DNA from 3 places in the Oceanobacillus sp. FSL K6-0118 genome. Region 2 is predicted to be linked to each of the others. Evidence: riboswitches for the same ligand, from Rfam matches in the RefSeq annotation. Region 2 holds a riboswitch; each other region holds the start of a gene.
The links. A riboswitch is a leader RNA that binds a small molecule or an ion and turns the genes downstream of it on or off. The one in region 2 is predicted to bind preQ1.
Positions count from the first base shown of each region.

Region 1: linked by a shared signal. The riboswitch ahead of queD (6-carboxytetrahydropterin synthase QueD) and the one ahead of queF (preQ(1) synthase) in region 2 are both predicted to bind preQ1.
Region 3: linked by a shared signal. The riboswitch ahead of MHI02_RS02560 (QueT transporter family protein) and the one ahead of queF (preQ(1) synthase) in region 2 are both predicted to bind preQ1.

Region 1 covers NZ_JBBOVR010000001.1:879,772-885,902, forward strand. Annotated here, with positions in the region: gene MHI02_RS04605 (CPBP family intramembrane glutamic endopeptidase) at 332-961, shown strand; gene MHI02_RS04610 (LytTR family DNA-binding domain-containing protein) at 1,275-1,736, shown strand; gene MHI02_RS04615 (DUF3021 domain-containing protein) at 1,726-2,151, shown strand; gene MHI02_RS04620 (hypothetical protein) at 2,609-2,791, shown strand; gene MHI02_RS04625 (DUF3923 family protein) at 2,899-3,126, shown strand; PreQ1 riboswitch class I at 3,358-3,404, shown strand; gene queD (6-carboxytetrahydropterin synthase QueD) at 3,640-4,074, shown strand; gene queE (7-carboxy-7-deazaguanine synthase QueE) at 4,068-4,796, shown strand; gene MHI02_RS04640 (hypothetical protein) at 4,895-5,671, shown strand; gene MHI02_RS04645 (hypothetical protein) at 5,731-5,988, shown strand.
Region 2 covers NZ_JBBOVR010000001.1:2,146,984-2,153,114, reverse strand. Annotated here, with positions in the region: gene MHI02_RS11025 (ABC transporter permease) at 1-102, opposite strand, end outside; gene MHI02_RS11020 (ABC transporter ATP-binding protein) at 77-841, opposite strand; gene MHI02_RS11015 (sensor histidine kinase) at 932-1,927, opposite strand; gene MHI02_RS11010 (response regulator transcription factor) at 1,924-2,628, opposite strand; gene MHI02_RS11005 (FAD-binding oxidoreductase) at 2,949-4,319, opposite strand; PreQ1 riboswitch class I at 4,564-4,610, shown strand; gene queF (preQ(1) synthase) at 4,716-5,216, shown strand; PreQ1 riboswitch class I at 5,218-5,260, shown strand; gene queC (7-cyano-7-deazaguanine synthase QueC) at 5,306-5,965, shown strand; gene MHI02_RS10990 (VUT family protein) at 5,970-6,131, shown strand, end outside.
Region 3 covers NZ_JBBOVR010000001.1:496,874-503,004, forward strand. Annotated here, with positions in the region: gene MHI02_RS02540 (catalase) at 1-790, opposite strand, end outside; gene yfkAB (radical SAM/CxCxxxxC motif protein YfkAB) at 928-2,058, shown strand; gene MHI02_RS02550 (mechanosensitive ion channel family protein) at 2,169-3,263, shown strand; gene MHI02_RS02555 (DUF3891 family protein) at 3,294-4,061, opposite strand; gene MHI02_RS02560 (QueT transporter family protein) at 4,205-4,690, opposite strand; PreQ1 riboswitch class I at 4,697-4,741, opposite strand; gene MHI02_RS02570 (MarR family winged helix-turn-helix transcriptional regulator) at 5,124-5,558, opposite strand; gene MHI02_RS02575 (ABC transporter permease) at 5,697-6,131, opposite strand, start outside.

The sequences.
Region 1 (6,131 bases), 1.3 Mb from region 2:
CATTATTATTGTGATGTCATTCATCAAACCTGACGTGTTATACATTTTGTAACTACAAGAAAGGTATTATTTGCCATAATCAAGTAAGAAAGCGAGAGGGCTAAATATATTTAATAGTTGTAGAACAACAATTATTGCCTGGGTTTAGAATAGATTTTTAGAGTAGGATATTTTATTAAACTTCCATTAATAGCATGATAGAAACGGATTGAATGTGAATTGTTTTAATTTAGGTATCTAATGAAATTGTTAGTGGCATGGGTACATACGCTTATAAAGAATATGTTAAAACTCTGGAATATAGTTAATTAGCAATACAGGAGGTGTTGATATGTATAATCGTAAAGATGAAATTATCACAGGTTTAGTGTTGGGCAGTCTATCTATTGCTTTAACTGGAAGTATTATCTTTTGGTATTTTGGAGATCCACAAAAATTTATCGAGCATAGATTAGGTGTTAATGCAGAAGCATTTAATAACCCTATTGTTTGGATATTAACAATTATAATTGCATTTGGATATATATTGTACACAGCTAAAGTAATTCCTTTTGTACGTGATCATTTATTTACATTTTCATGGCTTAAAGTGATTGGTGTTTGGGCTGCATTCGTTTCTAGCATTGTAGAAGAGATTTTGTTTCGGCAAGTATTGATGGATTGGCTAATGGGTTTAGATTATTCAATACTTATACAAGTATTAGTTTCGGCTTTTATCTTTGGATTAGCACATGGGGCATGGGTATTTCTTGGAGGAGAGTTGAGAATAGCACTTCCAGTGATACTCTCCACTACAATTCTTGGTGGTTTACTAGCTATTCTGTATATTATAGCTGATCGTAATATACTTGCACCAATTGTAGCTCATATATTGATAAACTTATTCATTGAACCTTGGCTTATACTTTCAGCAGTTACGAGGAAATGGGATAACAATATAAAAGAAAATGAAGATAATTAACCATGCCGATCGTGATTACTTTTTGAAAGCCCTTATAGCAAATTTTGTTTTATACAAGTCTATCGAAAAAACAAAAGGAAATCTAAAGATATTGCCTGCTCATTTACAAGAAATCGTATTTAAGTTACCTTATGGATGACAATGAGTATTGTTATTTGTATGTAGCGATTAGTATTGTAACTTATGTGGGATTTGACCTTGTTTCTTATTATTTATAAGTTTTCAAGGATTTTAAGATTTGGTCTGGCGGTTAATAGAAGTTATTGTATGTTACCACGTTTCTAAAGAAAAAGGATAGTTTGGGGGCATGATGATGAAGGTGAACATCGAAATTGACGATAAGCATGCAGAACCATCCATAACCATTCAGACAAATGAATGGTCCGATGAACTGGAAGAAATAGTTGCAATTATTAAACGGAAAAATCGAAAGCGTATACTTGGGATTGAGTCAGATCAAACGGTACTACTTGACCCCAATCAGGTAGAATTTGTATATGCTGAAAAAAGAAAAATTCTTGCATGCATTGGTAAACGGAATATTGAAGTAAGGATGAAGCTCTATGAAATAGAAGATGTTTTAGCTCCTTATGGCTTTATGCGTTTTTCAAAATCAGTCATCGGCAATCTTAATCATATTGAACGTTTTGAGTTATCATTTAATGGAAATCTCTGTGTTTATTTTCATTCTGGAAATAAAGAGTTTATTACACGAAAATATGTGAAATCAATCAAAGATAGATTGGTTATGGGAGGGCAGTCAGATGATTGTTGAAGCAGTTAAAAGAAGTATGATGGGGATAGCTCTAGGTGGTATTTTTACATTTATTGCCCTTACTGTTGTAATGTTTACCAGCACGGACGCTGCTATCTCACAAATATGGATTTATATGCTCTGTTCTTTTATTCTTGGTATTTATTTTGGATTGGCCTCGTTTTTGTTTGAGGATAATGGCTGGAGTTACCTGAAAAAAACCGCTATTCATTTCTGCTTGTCGATAGCTGTTTACTTTACAATCGCCTTGTTTATTGCTGACTGGATTCCATTTAGCTTAGCAGCAATTTTAATAAGTTTTCTGGTTTTTATATTTGTTTATGCTGTTTTTTGGATGGGGTATTATCTATATTACAAAAAGGTGGAAGCATCGTTGAACGCTAGTTTGAAGAAGAAAAATGATATATTCAAGTGAGTAGAATCCATATACTATATTGGGTAAATTCAATAAATGAGTAGCTTTTTCAACAGCATATTTTTGGCATATGACTCTATTCATTAGTTATTGAACTGATGAAATTCTTTTCCCTATGTTAAAAAAGTTTGAAACACCTGCTTTAAAGTCTGGTATCTAGAGTGGAAAGAAGAGGGTGGAGAAAGAGTTAGATTGTGGTGCAAGTAATAGTGATTCTGATGGGTGGTTACTGTAGTGAAATTTTGGAAAGGTACGAATTAATTGAAAGAGCAATAGAAACTTTTCATGAAATTTTTACGAAGATTGAAGAAAACAGTGGTGTATCTGTGATATACACTATGCCTAAAAAATAAGTGTCAAATTGTTCAATTAAAAAGGTCATTCCTTAATGAAACTTTTATTTTTCTAATCCGTACATAAGGTTATGTGATTATTGTAAATGATGGAGGTGTCAAATGTGTCTAAAGAAGTTATTTTCATCTTAGTTATAGCATCTATGGCTATATGGATTACGGTTTCTCGAGAGGCTGTAAAACCTTCAAAAAAGATAAACTGGCGAAAAATGATAACATTACTGTCTGCTGGATCTTTATCTGCATTAGTTATAACCATTACACTTTTTCAAAGCTTGCTGTTTTAGTTCTGTTTCCGGGTACGTTATTTCAAAAAAGTGGCGATGATTTTTTAGTAATTGGCAGTATAGTTAAATGAAATTTATTTCGGTTGGAGAATGGAGAGAGAAATAAGGTGAAAAAACGATGGTATTTCTGGTGGATTGGTAACATATTTTGGATTATCATTTTTGTAATTGGATTAGCTATTATTTGGTTAAGAGAGGTCGATGGTGCTGGGGTTACTCAAACACCTGAGCTTAAATTATTGGCATTTATAGTCTTATTGATTGCGTTTATAATACCAACGATTATTCAAGGTGTGTGGCTAATTGTTAATTTGAGAATTAGCAGTAGTAAATAAACAAATACGATGTTATTATATAGGGCAGTTTTCTTCAATAACTGAAGCATTTTTTCTATGAAAGCAAGTTTAATAAAGGAAGAACAAGTAGTCTTCAGCTTTTTACCCGTATTATGTTCTCTTCTTTTGGAAACGTTTATATTCATTTTTTATGTTGACATATATTCTTTAATCTAAAACAAAAGATATGGTAAAGTAATATTGTAAGTGAATAATAGAATCTGCGTATTGGCAGGAGAGGTTCGAAATTCCATCCCTCTATAAAAAACTAAGGAGCTAGGACAGCACCTTCTTTAGTGTTGTCTTTTTTGTCTAGCTCCAGCGCCCAGCGACTAGCGAGACTTCCCTCACCTCCGTACGATAAGTCAACATCGACTCACTCCGTTCGTCGTGTTTCCTTTATCTCCTACGGCTCAGTCCAGTCCGTACGTCGCTAAACGGGCGCTTACGCTTTTCTTTATTGGATGGATACAAGCTCCCAAAGATACAAAATAAACGAAGGAGTGATGATTCATGATGCAACAGATTTATCCGGTTACAGAACATCCCTATGCATATGAACTAAATAAAGATTTTCAATTTGCTGCAGCTCATTATGTACCACATGAGGATGCTGGGAAATGTCAAAATATGCATGGGCACACCTATTTTACCAATATCACCATTGCTGGAAACGAACTTGATCACACAGGTTTTTTAGTTAATTTTAAAAAAATAAAAGACTTAATTCACAAGAGATTTGATCATCATGTGATGAATGAAGACACCAAATTCTCCGACCAAGACGCTGAATACTTTCCGACAACAGAAGTGGTTGCCCGGACTATCTATGAAATCATTCAGGAATACCTAAACACCCTACAGAATAAGCCAACTTGTGTTCAGGTATATTTAAGGGAAACGCCTACGAGCTATTGTATTTACCGACCAAAGGAGAAAACATTATGAGAAAAATACCTGTACTTGAAATATTTGGCCCAACTATTCAAGGGGAGGGAATGGTCATTGGCCAAAAAACAATGTTTGTCAGAACGGCCGGCTGTGATTATTCCTGTTCCTGGTGTGATTCGAAATTCACCTGGGACGGTTCAGAAAAGGAATCGATTCAAATGATGGAACCGCAGGAAATAGTGGAAGCATTATATGAAAAGGGAGGCGGACGATTTCAACATGTTACCATCTCTGGAGGAAATCCAGGATTATTGGCTCAATTGAATGCATTGGTAGATTTACTTCATGAAAATCAGGTGAAGGTTGCATTGGAAACACAAGGTAGCAGATGGCAGGAATGGTTTACAAAGATAGATGATCTAACGATTTCGCCTAAGCCGCCAAGCTCTGGAATGACTACAAATTTTGAAACATTGGATTTTATCATCCGTTCATTAAAGGAAAAACAACAGGGGGATTTCAGTTTAAAGGTAGTCGTCTTTGGGAAAAAAGATTTGCAATATGCCATCAACATACACAAAAGGTATCCTGATGTAAAATTGTTTTTGCAAGTGGGTAATGATGATTTAGAAACGGGAGAACAGGAGAAGTTGTTAGCCTATCTGCTTGAAAAATACGAACGATTGGTTGATCTTGTAATGAATAGTTCAGAATTGAACGATGTTCGGGTATTGCCGCAACTTCACACCTATTTATGGGGAAATAAACGTGGTGTTTGATATAAAAACTTTAACCTTACTCTTCCAAAGTAGTGGGTTCAAGCATTTTGTCTAAAGGAATGTGTTCGGTGAGATTCTTTTATTGGAGTTGAACATATTTGGGAAAACATTTTATTAAGAATCGCTTATTAGAAAGGATTATAGGGGCGAGCTTTTCAATATCAATCTTTTTTATCGTCATAATTAGCAGTAGTGGATTTAATTTTTTTGAATTCCATGAACTGATTACAATACCGGCGATTTGGGCTTTATTTTTTGGCTACGGAATAATTAGTTCCATTTTCATAGATGTTATTGGGAAATTCATACCCAATTTTACAGGTAAACAAATTTTGCTTTATTTTTTGATTGGATATCCCCTTTTCTTGGTTTTGATGCCAATAGAATACGCGTTAATCGCTGGAACAATTGGTGGCTTTTTCTCTCTTCTCTTTTTATTTGGTAAAGAAAAGTTAAAGCCTTTAAAGTGGTATAGCTGGATTGTAATTGTTATACCGCTTGTTTGTTTGGTGATGATTCCTATGGATCATACAAGTAAAGTCGGGTGGAATGAAGTGACAGGAGATACATTTGTAGAGGTGGAATACGAATATTTTAATGGGGAGCACTTGATACCTATTCATGGAGAACAAGGTGAACGAATTTACTTTGACGTAGAACATCATTTTAAAAATGGAAATAGCTATGGCATGTCTCTTTATGATGAAAATGGCGATTATGCAGGAATGAATGAAGAAAATGACGATGTATCAAGCGTGGATTTTAAAAAAACAGCAACAAAATATATTGTTGTTCAAGCTATTAATGGGGAACAAGGACAATTTCGGGTGAGGTGGTGGAAGGAAGGGGAGACAGTGCCTGATTGGGCTAAGTGACTTTCAACTTATTGCCGATCTATTTGATGTCTATAGAAAATAGGAAAAGGGGAAATAAAATGATACCGATTATTTTATCTATAATACTAATACTAGTACTGATTTTTTCCATAATTCTTGTGGTCCGAAAAAGAAAAAGGGCTGGTATAACAGGGATAAAAAGTGCTTTAACTCCAATTTGTTTTTATATTATTGGTATTACAAACCTTTTAGCCTATTGGTTTAACTTTATGGGAATATTGAATTGGTCTATTTCTATGATTTTGCTAATTTTAGGTGCTTATTTTACAAAATATATGCCGGTTTCTGAAAAATGACTAGTTCAATTATAAAATGTTGATTTTATTTAATTGAAATGAAATGGGATGGGATTAAACATGACGAAGAAATATACCACATTTGGAAAGGTAATTTATTGGTTAGGTTTTCTAATTTTATATCAGGATTATTCTTTTTTAGT
Region 2 (6,131 bases):
AGTGAAAAATACCATCACCGTAAACATACTACTAAGAAAATACGCAATGTACAATCGTTTATTACGTAACACATTATTAAACGCGAACTGACGAAAAGTCATTGCCATCGCCTCCCATCAACGAGAGCATGTCAATTATTTTCTGGAAGAATGCTTGTCTACTCTCTCCTCGATGAATTTCGGAATGGAGCTTACCATCACGAATAAAAATAACGCGGTCGGAATAACTTGCCGCTTGTGGGTCATGTGTTACCATTAACAAGCTCGTTTTTTCCTTTTCATTGATGGATACAAGCATTTTCATGACATCCTTTGATGCTTTCGAATCTAGGTTCCCAGTTGGCTCATCGGCTAACAGTAGTCTAGGCCGATGAATCATCGCCCTTGCAATTGCTACTCGTTGTGCTTGACCTCCGGATATTTCGTAAGTACGTTTGTTCATGATTGCTGTAATCCCAAGACTCTCTGCAATTTCACGTGCTTTTTCCTTCATTTCTTTAACACGAGTCCCCTCTAGTGTAAGAGGTAGTACAATATTTTCTTCGACAGTCAATGTATGGAGTAAATTAAAATCCTGAAAGACAAATCCTAGTTCATTTCTACGGAATTTGGCTAAATCATTTTTCTTTAGCTTATGTGGATTAGTTCCTTCGATTTTAACTTCCCCCGTTGATGGTGCATCGTTTGTGGAAATAATATTTAGTAATGTCGTTTTCCCACTACCGGACGGACCCATAATGGCGACAAATTCACCTTTTTCAATTTCTAAATTGATATCTGTAAGGGCACGATAAGCTACCTTGCCTTCATAAACCTTACTTACATTTGTTAGTTCAAGCATAATCATTCTCCTCTTCTGAAAGCTTCTATATGAAGTATAGCCTAGAAGGTTCACGATAAACTATCGATTATGCTTTCATGAATCTTACATCTATGTAAGGTTTTGTGTATTCGAAAAAACAATCCGAACAGTCGTTCCTTCACCAACTTTGGATTCCAATTCAATAGCGTGCTCTAACCTCCTTGCAACTTCCTTTACCAAATAAAGCCCCATCCCTGTTGATTCCCGATTTTTTCTACCATTTTCCCCAGTATAAAATTTATGGAACACACGCTTCTGATCCACAACCGGGATACCTATGCCAAAATCTTTTACTTCCAGTACTGCTTCCCCCGAACGTTCATAAAGAGATAGGACGATTCGATTTGTTTTTCCAGTAGAATATTTAACAGCATTATGTACTAGTTGCGTCAATAGAAAGAAAAGCCACTTCTCATCAGTTGCCACTGTTATTCCAAGCTTATCTTCCTTCAATTGTGGGTACACTTCATTACGAATGTAAAAGCGTTTGTTTTCTTGATTCACTTCATGTATTAATTTGGATAGGAGGACTGGCTTAATATGAAAGTCTTCCGCAATCGTACGAAGTCTTGCCATATAAAGCACAGTATTCAATCCATTTCGCATTCGCTCCGTTTCCTCCCGAATGCTAGACGATTCTGGCTCATCTAGTGTTTGTGCGGTTAGTTCAATCACAGAAAGGGGTGTCTTCATTTGATGTACCCAACGATCCATAAATAACAAATGCTCATCCTGTCTGTCTTCTGCTTTTTGAAGTGCTTCTTGATATAAACGATACTGAGCGCGAAGTAACTGATCAAGCGCTTCTGATATTGGGGCTTGTTCGGTGGTCTCGAGAGATTCATCCAGTGAATCTATTGAATTCTGTAACCTTTGATAGAATTTTTTTCTACTAATGTATCGATAGATAAAAACTGCTGTTAAGAATACTAAGGATAAAAAAACAGCATAAATACTTACACTTAGCCCTCTGTAACCATCTAACCAAAATAGTATAGGTATTATGAAAACTTGGATAACCAGTATCACAATGAGTAAAAAATGCTCACGAAGAAATAATCTCATGCCTTCTCCTCTTCCCATGTAATACGTAGACGGTATCCTGCTCCTCTAACGGTTTCTACAGCATCGTTCATTCCTAATTCTTGAAACTTTTTCCGAACTCGGGCAATATTAACATTCAGCGTATTTTCATCGACATATGTTTGATCATCCCAAAGTTTCGCCAATAAATCTTGACGACCAGCAACTCGGGGATATCGTTCCAACAGACTTTCAATAATATCGGTTTCGTTCTTTGTTAATGTTGTGACTTCATTTTTAAATTGTAGTTTAAGTCGTTCAGGATATAAGGTTAAGTCTCCTTGAATAAGTACTCTCTCTTTATAGTTTGCCGCATATTCTCCATATGCACGTCGCATTTGACTTCGTATTTTTGCCATGACAATATCAGGATGAAAAGGCTTCGTAATAAAATCGTCCCCACCATTTTCTATTGCCATTACTTGGTCCATCTCCCCTGTACGTGCGGAAATGAAAATTACGGGGCAAATAGACTCTTTACGAATTTGCCTGCACCAATAATATCCGTCAAAACTAGGTAAATTAATATCTAGTAAAAGAAGATTAGGCTGAGCATCACGGAAAGTAGCCATTATATTTTCAAAATCTTTAGCGATGATCACTTCATATCCGTACTTTTCTATGTGCTTGCAAAGGTATTCTGCAATTTTTAAATCATCTTCAACAATCATGATTTTTTCCATGTTTGAATTTCTCCTAGTTCCATTAAATAAGTTAAGTTTAATTTAACATAACCGTTTCACCTAATGCCATTTTTTATTGCAGGGAACCAAGCAACTTTTGATAGCAGGCAGTTGATCTCCCGCCTACCTTTTTTGTTTCCTCAAAAGTTTGGAGTGGGAGTCTTACTGCCGTTTAGGTGGGATAAAATAGTCCACACCTATAATAGATGTGGACTAAAATGTATGTGTATTTGTAACAAGTGATTTTTTATTATGAATGAAACTTCAGCTACCGTATAGTAAGTATCCTATTAGACAAACTCAATTTATCTTGTTGCCCCCTATTCTATATCTATAATTTTATTAGGATTTAAAATGTTATTTGGATCTAGTACCTTTTTAATTTGTTTCATTACTCCGAGTGCTGTTCCATGCTCCAGCTGCTGGTATTGTTTTTTTCCAACGCCTACACCATGCTCTCCAGTACATGTTCCACCACGCTGTAGTGCATAAAGCACAATCTTTTCATTAAATTCTTTCGCTTTTTGTACTTCTTCCGTATTTGCCATATCAATCATAATCAATGAATGAAAGTTGCCATCCCCGACGTGACCTACGAGTCCACCCGGAATTCCTAATTTATCTAACTCCTTCCTGGCAAAAGTTACCGCATTTGCTAACTCGGATATGGGAACGGCAACATCCGTAAGCATCATCTTCTTGCCAACATAATCATGGACATAGGCATAGGCTAGATTATGGCGGGCATGCCATAAATGATTACGTGCTGCAGTATCGGTTTCAAAAATAAATTCCTGACACTTATTATCCTTCATGATTTCCTTAGTGAAATCAACATCCGCTTGTAAACCGGCTTCATTACCATGGAATTCCAAGAAAAGGGTTGGTTCTACTGGATAATCTGTTTCACTAAATTTATTAATTTGAATCATTGAAGCCTCATCCACAAATTCCACTCGTGCAATCGGTACCCCTGCATGGATAATCGAAGTAACAGCATCAATTGCATGAGTGAAACTTGGGAATGTTGCACGAGCAGCAACCATATGTTCTGGAATGCCATATACTTGTAATGTTATCTCCGTGAAACAGCCAAGCGTTCCCTCTGAACCAACAAATAATCCATTTAAATGATAACCCGATGCAGATTTAGCTGCTAAACTCCCTGTATGTATCACACTTCCATCGGCAAGAACCACTTCGATATCACGCACCTGATCGCGCATCACCCCATACTTTACTGTCGTAGTTCCACTAGCATTCGTAGCCGCCATTCCTCCGATAGTTGCATTTGCACCTGGATCGACCGAGAAGAATAACCCATACTTTTTGAGTTCTTTATTCAATTGTTCTCTAGTCACACCAGGCTGAACCGTGACAAGTAAGTCACTTTCCTTTATTTCAATAATTTTATTCATCAAAGAAAAATCAATGGAGATGCCATGTTGATATGGAATAACATGTCCTTCTAAACTGGTCCCAACTCCAAATGGTGTTATTGGAATCTTAAACTCTTGTGCAACCTCCATAATATGGCTTACATCCTTTGTCGATTTTGGATATACCACCACATCTGGAAGACTTGTTTGATGATATGTTTCATCCCTGCTATGTAATTCTCTTACCGTTTGATTCGTCGTAATTTGCTCGTCAGATAGTTTTCTTTTTAAAGCATTTAGTACGGTTTCCATTTTGCTGCCCCTCTCACCTTGTAAGTTTTACACCATTTTTCAATTTATTTAATTTATAATAATATTTATATAAATTGATATTATTCATATTATAATGTTTTTTCGACTAATTCAATAACCCCTGATGCGAATTTAAAGTGAGCTCCCCTTGGTTTCATCATGACCGAAAAAGCAACCGAACAAATAAACCATATTGACATAATCTCCCTTCTAAGGTTATGATAAGTAAGAATTGAACAACTGATCGGAAGAGGTTCATAGCTGAAACCCTCTATAAAAAACTATGGATACAATGACAATTCGCCATGTCCATAATTGGATGTGGCTTTTTTGTTAGAATCATAGTTTGCTATGACCTCTCCGTAGTGTTCGGAAACATTACAGGGAGGTTTTTTTATGTCTGGAAGAAGCGAGAAACAAGGTTTGAAGGATTTAACTCTACTTGGTAATAAGGAAACGAATTACGCAACGGACTATACACCTGAAGTATTAGAATCCGTAAATAACATCCATTCTAATCGGGATTATTTTGTAAAATTCAATTGTCCAGAGTTTACTAGTTTATGTCCGATTACAGGGCAACCTGATTTTGCGACGATGTATATTTCGTACATACCTGATCAAAAGATTGTAGAAAGTAAATCATTGAAATTATATTTATTTAGTTTCAGAAATCATGGAGATTTTCATGAGGATTGTGTGAATATCATTATGAATGATCTAATTGAATTACTTGATCCACGTTATATTGAGGTTTGGGGTAAATTCACTCCTCGTGGCGGTATTTCTATTGACCCTTGGTGTAATTATGGAAAACCAGGGACAAAGTATGAGGAAATGGCTATGCATCGCTTGATGAATCATGATCTTAATCCGGAAAATATAGATAATCGTTAAATAGGTAGAGGTTCTAGCTACCCTCTATAAAAAACTAAGAAAACAACCCATCTTAGTGTTGTTTTTTCTTTTTGAAAAGGAGTTTTTACATGGAAAAGAATAAAGCCATTGTTGTTTTTAGCGGAGGGCAGGACAGTACGACCTGTTTATTCTGGGCAAAAGAACAATTTAAAGAGGTCGAAACAGTTACCTTTGATTATGGCCAACGACATCAATTAGAAATCGAATGCGCCAAAGAAATTGCAGAAGATCTCGGTGTCAAACACCATATTTTAGATATGTCGCTTCTACATCAATTAGCACCCAATGCTTTAACACGGGACGATATGGAGATAGCTGATGGTGATGGAACTAGGCTTCCAAACACTTTTGTACCAGGGAGAAATTTACTTTTTCTATCCTTCGCTGGTGTGTTAGCAAAGCAAGTTGGTGCAAGGCATCTTGTGACAGGAGTTAGTGAAACAGATTTTAGTGGCTATCCAGATTGCCGAGATAGTTTTATCAAATCATTAAATGTGACATTGAATCTAGCAATGGATGAGGGTTTTGTTATCCATACTCCCCTAATGTGGTTGGATAAAAGGGATGTTTGGAGGCTTTCTGATGAGTTAGGTGTAATGGATTTCATCCGGAAAAAAACCTTAACATGTTATAACGGAATAAAGGCTGATGGTTGTGGCGAGTGTCCAGCGTGTAAGCTCCGTAATCATGGTTTAGAGCAATACTTACTGGCCAAGGGAGAGAAATAATATGTTGCGCGTTTTTTTATATTTAATTTCCATTGTCACGGCAAACGTGACAACCGCGGCAATCATGCCCCTCGAGATTGGTATTTTCATCATTCCAATGGGAACATTTTTAATAGGTGCGACCTTTATATTTCGTGACTTGGTGCAAAACAAGTACGGAAGAAAA
Region 3 (6,131 bases), 1.7 Mb from region 2:
CATATAAATCTTGTGTTGCGTGACTGAAATTTTTCCCTTGAATCTTTTCAGCCTCTTTTACAGTTAAGTTTTTAATCCCCTGTTTTGGTTCCCAATGGTATTTAACTAATACAGCTTTTCCTTCTTTATTAACCCATTTATACGTATTAACACCGGAGCCTTGCATCATGCGATAGTTTGCTGGAATTCCCCATGGAGAATATACAAACGTAACCATATGGAAGCTTTCCGGTGAGTTTGCACAAAAGTCAAAAAAGCGTTCTGGATCTTGAAGGTTCGTTACTGGATCTGGTCGAAAAGCATGGATCATATCCGGGAATTTCATGGCATCACGGATAAAGAAGATTTTTAAATTATTTCCTACTAAATCCCAGTTACCATCTTCCGTGTAAAATTTAATTGCAAAGCCACGTGGGTCGCGGACGGTTTCAGGAGAATCCTTACCATTTACTACCGTTGAAAATCTTACGAAAACGGGGGTCTGTTTTCCTTTTTCTTGGAAAACCTTTGCTCTTGTATATTTCGATACGGGTTCATCACCGACTGTTCCATATGTTTCAAAATAACCATATGCACCAGCACCACGTGCGTGTACAATTCGTTCTGGAACCTTTTCACGATCGAAATGACTGATTTTTTCTATAAAATCGTAGTTTTCTAAAGTAGCAGGCCCTCTATTTCCTACTGTTCTAATGTTTTGGTTATTGGTGACAGGATGGCCTTGTCTTGTTGTAAGCGTGTCATCATTCTCTATATTCGTTTCGTTATTAGATGAATGTCCGTTTTCCAAGTTAATTCCTCTTTTCTGTAAATATTGAATTTGACGTTTTTATATTTTCCTAAAAACACTAAATTAACCTATATTTTTCGAAGGTTATTCATATGGTGTTACAATAGAGGAATAGTTAACGAAAAGGGGAAGATAAAATGGAAACAACGAAGAAGAAACAGCATATATCACCTGCTAATGATCCGTGGGAAGCATATATGGATGTAGAAGAATTCGGTGAAATGACTTTATCTAATATTGAATTCACTACAACAGTTATGTGTAATATGCGCTGTGCACACTGTGCAGTAGGATATACACTACGACCAAGTGATCCTGATGCACTACCAATCGATTTACTAATAAAAAGACTTGATGAAATACCGCATCTTCGTACGTTAAGTATTACGGGCGGGGAACCGATGATGAATAAGAAATCGGTTAGAAACTATGTGGTGCCGTTATTGTCTTATGCTTCTAGTAGAGGTGTGAAAACACAAATAAATTCTAACTTAACATTGCCATACAATCGCTATGAAGAGATTATTCCATATTTAGATGTTTTACATATATCCCATAATTGGGGCACGGAAGATGAATTTGCGGAAACAGGATTTGCATTAATGGAACGGAAGCCTTCATTGGATAATCGGAAAAAATACTTCGAACGAATGGTGGAAAACTCTAAACGTTTGGCTAATGAAGGGGTTCTGGTTGCAGCGGAAACTATGCTAAATAAACGAACCTTTCCTTACTTAGAACAAATCCATGATCATGTAAATGAGATGGGCTGTGGTCGTCATGAAATTCATCCAATGTATCCAGTTGATTTTGCTAGTAATCTAGAAATCTTAAGTTTAGATGAAATTCGAACAGGGATTAAACGTTTATTAGATCATCGGAATAAAGACATGTGGATGTTGTTTGGAACATTACCATTCTATGCTTGTAGTTCAAATCAAGAAGATTTAGCACTACTTGAAAGATTGTATAAAGAAGAAAATGTTTCTTTACGCAATGATCCGGATGGAAGGTCAAGGTTGAACGTAAATATTTTTACGGGTGAGATCATTGTTACGGATTTTGGAGATGATGAACCATCCTTAGGTAATATACAAAATACAACCTTACCAGAAGCTTATAAAAGATGGATGGGAACAAAAACGGCAAAAAGTTTAAATTGCCATTGTCCCGCAGTAAAATGTTTGGGCCCTAACATTTTAGTTAAAAATGCCTACTATAAAGACGTTGATTTTACAAAGAGGGAAGCAAAGATAAGCCGATCATAGAAGAAGTGAGAATAATTTCTAAGAAGATCCTATAGGTTATTTTCCTTATGACGGAATCCGGGGGTATATGTTATGATATTGCTATTAATCCTAGGAGGTAATAAACATATATGACTTGGGAGCACTTTATATCATATAGTCATTTAATGGAATTAGGAATAGCTATAGGTATCTTCCTGTTATTTATTTTATTCAGGAAATTATTCACGAAGTATGTTTTTAGAATCGTCATGAGAATTGTAAGAAAGACGAAGATTAATGCTTTGTCTAATATATTCCTTGCATTTCAAAAACCTATGGAATGGTTTTTTACGTTGTTAGGTTTTTATTTTGCTATTTCGTACTATCCGTATATCCATGGAAGTGTCTTAAATAAATTTATTAGTGCGGCATTCATAGTTCTTGTCACTTGGGGATTAGTTAGTTTATCCTCATCGTCATCCAATTTATTTAGGAAAATTAATGAAAAAACAGATATTAACATAGATGAGATATTAATACCATTATTATCTAGAACATTACAGTTTATTATTGTCGCGATTGCCGCTACAATTATCCTTCAGCAATTTGGTTATAGTATTGAAGGACTTATAGCTGGGCTTGGCTTAGGTGGACTTGCCATCTCTTTAGCTGCTAAAGATGCTTTAGCTAATTTCCTTGGTGGAATTGTTATTATTTCTGAGAAGCCTTTTACGATTGGGGATTGGATATTGACACCGAGTGTAGAGGGAACAGTAGAAGATATTTCCTTCCGTAGTACAAAAATACGAACTTTTGCAGATGCGTTGGTTTCTGTTCCTAATAATCAATTAGCAAATGAGTCAATCACAAACTGGAGTAAAATGAATAAACGCCGAATTACTTTTAATCTTTCGTTAGATTATGAAACATCAAGAGAAAAAATGGAATCCATTATACAACGAATCGAAAATCTATTAAAAAATCACCCAGATATTCATCAAGAAACCATATTTGTAAGGTTTGATGAGTATAAGGAAAGTAGTTTGGACATTCTTTTGTATTTCTTTACGAAGACAACAGTCTGGGGAGAGTATTTAAAAGTGAAAGAGGAAATAAATTACCAAATTCTTGATATTGTAAGAGAAGAAGGAGCGGAATTTGCTTACCCTACAAGAAAACTATATATAGAGAACGATTCGTCCGATGATTCAGAGCATCTATTGCAAGTTAGACAAGAGTCTTAAGTAAAGAAGGAGTTCATGGGGACTCCTTCTTTACTCTTTAGATAATAGTTTCAAATCTAATATTTCGCATGGTGTGTTCTCATAGCTTTTTACTATGCCATGTTTCGTAATTAAATCCTTAGCCACTTTCTTCTGCTTAATTTTTATAGTTAGCTCGGTTTCAAATGGAAATGGATCCATATAAATCGTATTGTCCGCCTTCCATTCCGGCCAAAGAATCTGGCTATTCCCTTTATCAATAGAGGGTACTGGAATTCCGTTTTTATAAAAGAAATGGAATTCCTCCTTTTTAACACCGGGTTTATTTATACAAAAGAACAGGGAGAGACTATCTGTAAACTTTAGTAATTCATAATGGAAGTCAAATAAGTTCTCATCAAAATCTTTCATCGAGTGAATGATTTCCTGTTGTCTCTTTCTTTCTTGTGCTACAAAGGTATCCGCAAATGGAGAAGATTCTTGGGTAATAAAGTTTGTATAATGCATACTACATAATAAGGCTGCATACGTATCTATTTTTTCAACTTCATTTATTCCGTGTGTATAAATGATGGTCTTCGGAGCTAAGGGGTAACTCGTAAAATCATACGGTGCTTTTAGATGATCATTCCATACTGGTTGCTTATCAAAGTACTTCCAACCATAGTCATGAAGTGTGATTGCTGTTACAACCGAATCCATAAGAGTGTTACTTAATAATAGTTCTTTTTTCCAATACTTTATTAATTCACCAGATACAATGGCATGGTTGTCTTGCTCAATCATTATAAAATGATCTGTTTCTTCTCTAACAATCATAACTAGCGCCTCCTTGTATAAATATTATGTAAGTATATAAAAAAACTTCACGAATTAGTAAGTTAATCGTGAAGTTTTTATTATGGTATATCCCTTTATCCTATCTAAACGGGTAGTAAGACTCCCAATGACGGAAATCTTCTTTATATGATTTTATCAAAATGTACTTGTTTATTTAAAGTATACATAATTGGAATACCAATAGCCAAAACAACGATTTCTCCAATGGCTGTAGTTACCCAAGAAAATAGGAAAGGTAATCCCAATGCTAAGTATAATTCTAATGCGACAATGAACATGTTAAAACTGAAAATGATTGCATTGGCTGCTAGTAAAAGTAGCGTGTTTTTCGTGTATTTAGAAAGTAGAATAATAAGTCCTAAAGATATTGCCGAATGCGCGACACCAAATACAATATCATACAGTCGCATTGGTGAGAAAAATAGATTGGTTAAAAATACACCAAATATAATACCGAAAAAGAACTTCTTATTAAATACGACGAGATGATTAAACATCTCAGGTACACGAAATTGGACATTCGTAAAGCCAAATGGTTGTATAAGTGCTGATACAGCTATATACATTGCAGCCAAAACGCCATTTGCAGTTAACGTTTTTATATTCATTTCCATCTCTCCTTAGTTTTTTTACGTGGGAGGCTTTCGAACCACGGATTTTTAATACAATAGAATATATCATAGCAAAATTTATAATCATTCACAATGGAAATATTAGTAATCTTTAAGTATTAGTTTTTTTCCAGCCTAAACGGGCAGTAAGACTTCCGGTTCAAGCTTCTGGGGAAACAAACAAGGTATTTGGGAGATTGACTGCCTGTATAGGTCCGATAAGTACTCGTGCTTGGGATATCAGTACTCATGTTTAAGATATCAGTGCGACTAACCATCAGTGGAGGATGAAAGAGGATCCCACTGATGGAAGTATTCTTTATCGACAATCAATAGGTCTTATTCTGTTCTACCTATACCATGAAGGAGTAATAGAGTTTTAGAAGTATCTGACCCTTTTTGGAAAATATATCTCATCGTCTTTCCCTGTTTATTTTAGTTGTTCACTTTTCTTGCCGACGCGCTTTAATACATCTATTACTATTTTCTTTTCTTCATCTGTAACACCTTCAAACACGTTTTCGATGACTTGTTGATGAAGCGGGAAGATTTCTTCCATTAGTTTAATTCCTTGATCTGTTAATTGAATATAAACTACACGGCGGTCATCTTTGCATGGAGTTCTTTCTAGTAGTCCTTTTTTTTCTAATTTATCGATAACATAAGTAATGGAACCAGTATTAATCAATACGGATTGTGTAATTTGTTTAATAGTCTGTTGCCCCTTATGATATAATGCTTCTAATACAGTGAAATCAGATGTCCGCATTCCATGACTACTTATATCCTTTTTAATTAATTCTGCCAACGTCTTATTAGCCTTTAGCAAGACAACAAAAGCCTTTAGCGATAAATTCTCTGACATAATAAATTCTCCTTTAATATTATTAATACCTGTATACTTAATTAAGAAATTTTTAATTAAGTATAATATACAAAATAGAGAGACATCTGTCAATAAAACGCAATAGAGCGTGAATCTAAAATTAGATTCACGCTCTAATTATTTTTTATCTCTAATTTTCATCATTTGCATTTTATCATTGAAAAGAGCTGGATAGGATAAGAACCCTAGGAATATGCTTGTGACGATTGCGGTTGTTAATAGTAAAAATAGGACAAGTAGTTGGAATTGGACAGCTTGTACTGGATCTGCCCCTGCAATGATTTGTCCACTCATCATTCCAGGTAATTGGACTAGGCCGATTGTTTTTTGGCTTTCAATAGTAGGAATCGTACTAGCTTTAATAGAAGTAACTAAGGGAGTATGGATTGCTTGTTTCGGTGTCCCACCTAAGGATAAGATGAGCTCTGTTTCATCTTGCCGCGCTTCTACTTCAGCAGTAAACCGATTAAGGAATAAAATGGCAAGAACCATCGAATTTCCAACGACCATTCCGCTTATCGGTATAATATACTGTGCGGTAGGTGGAGTTAT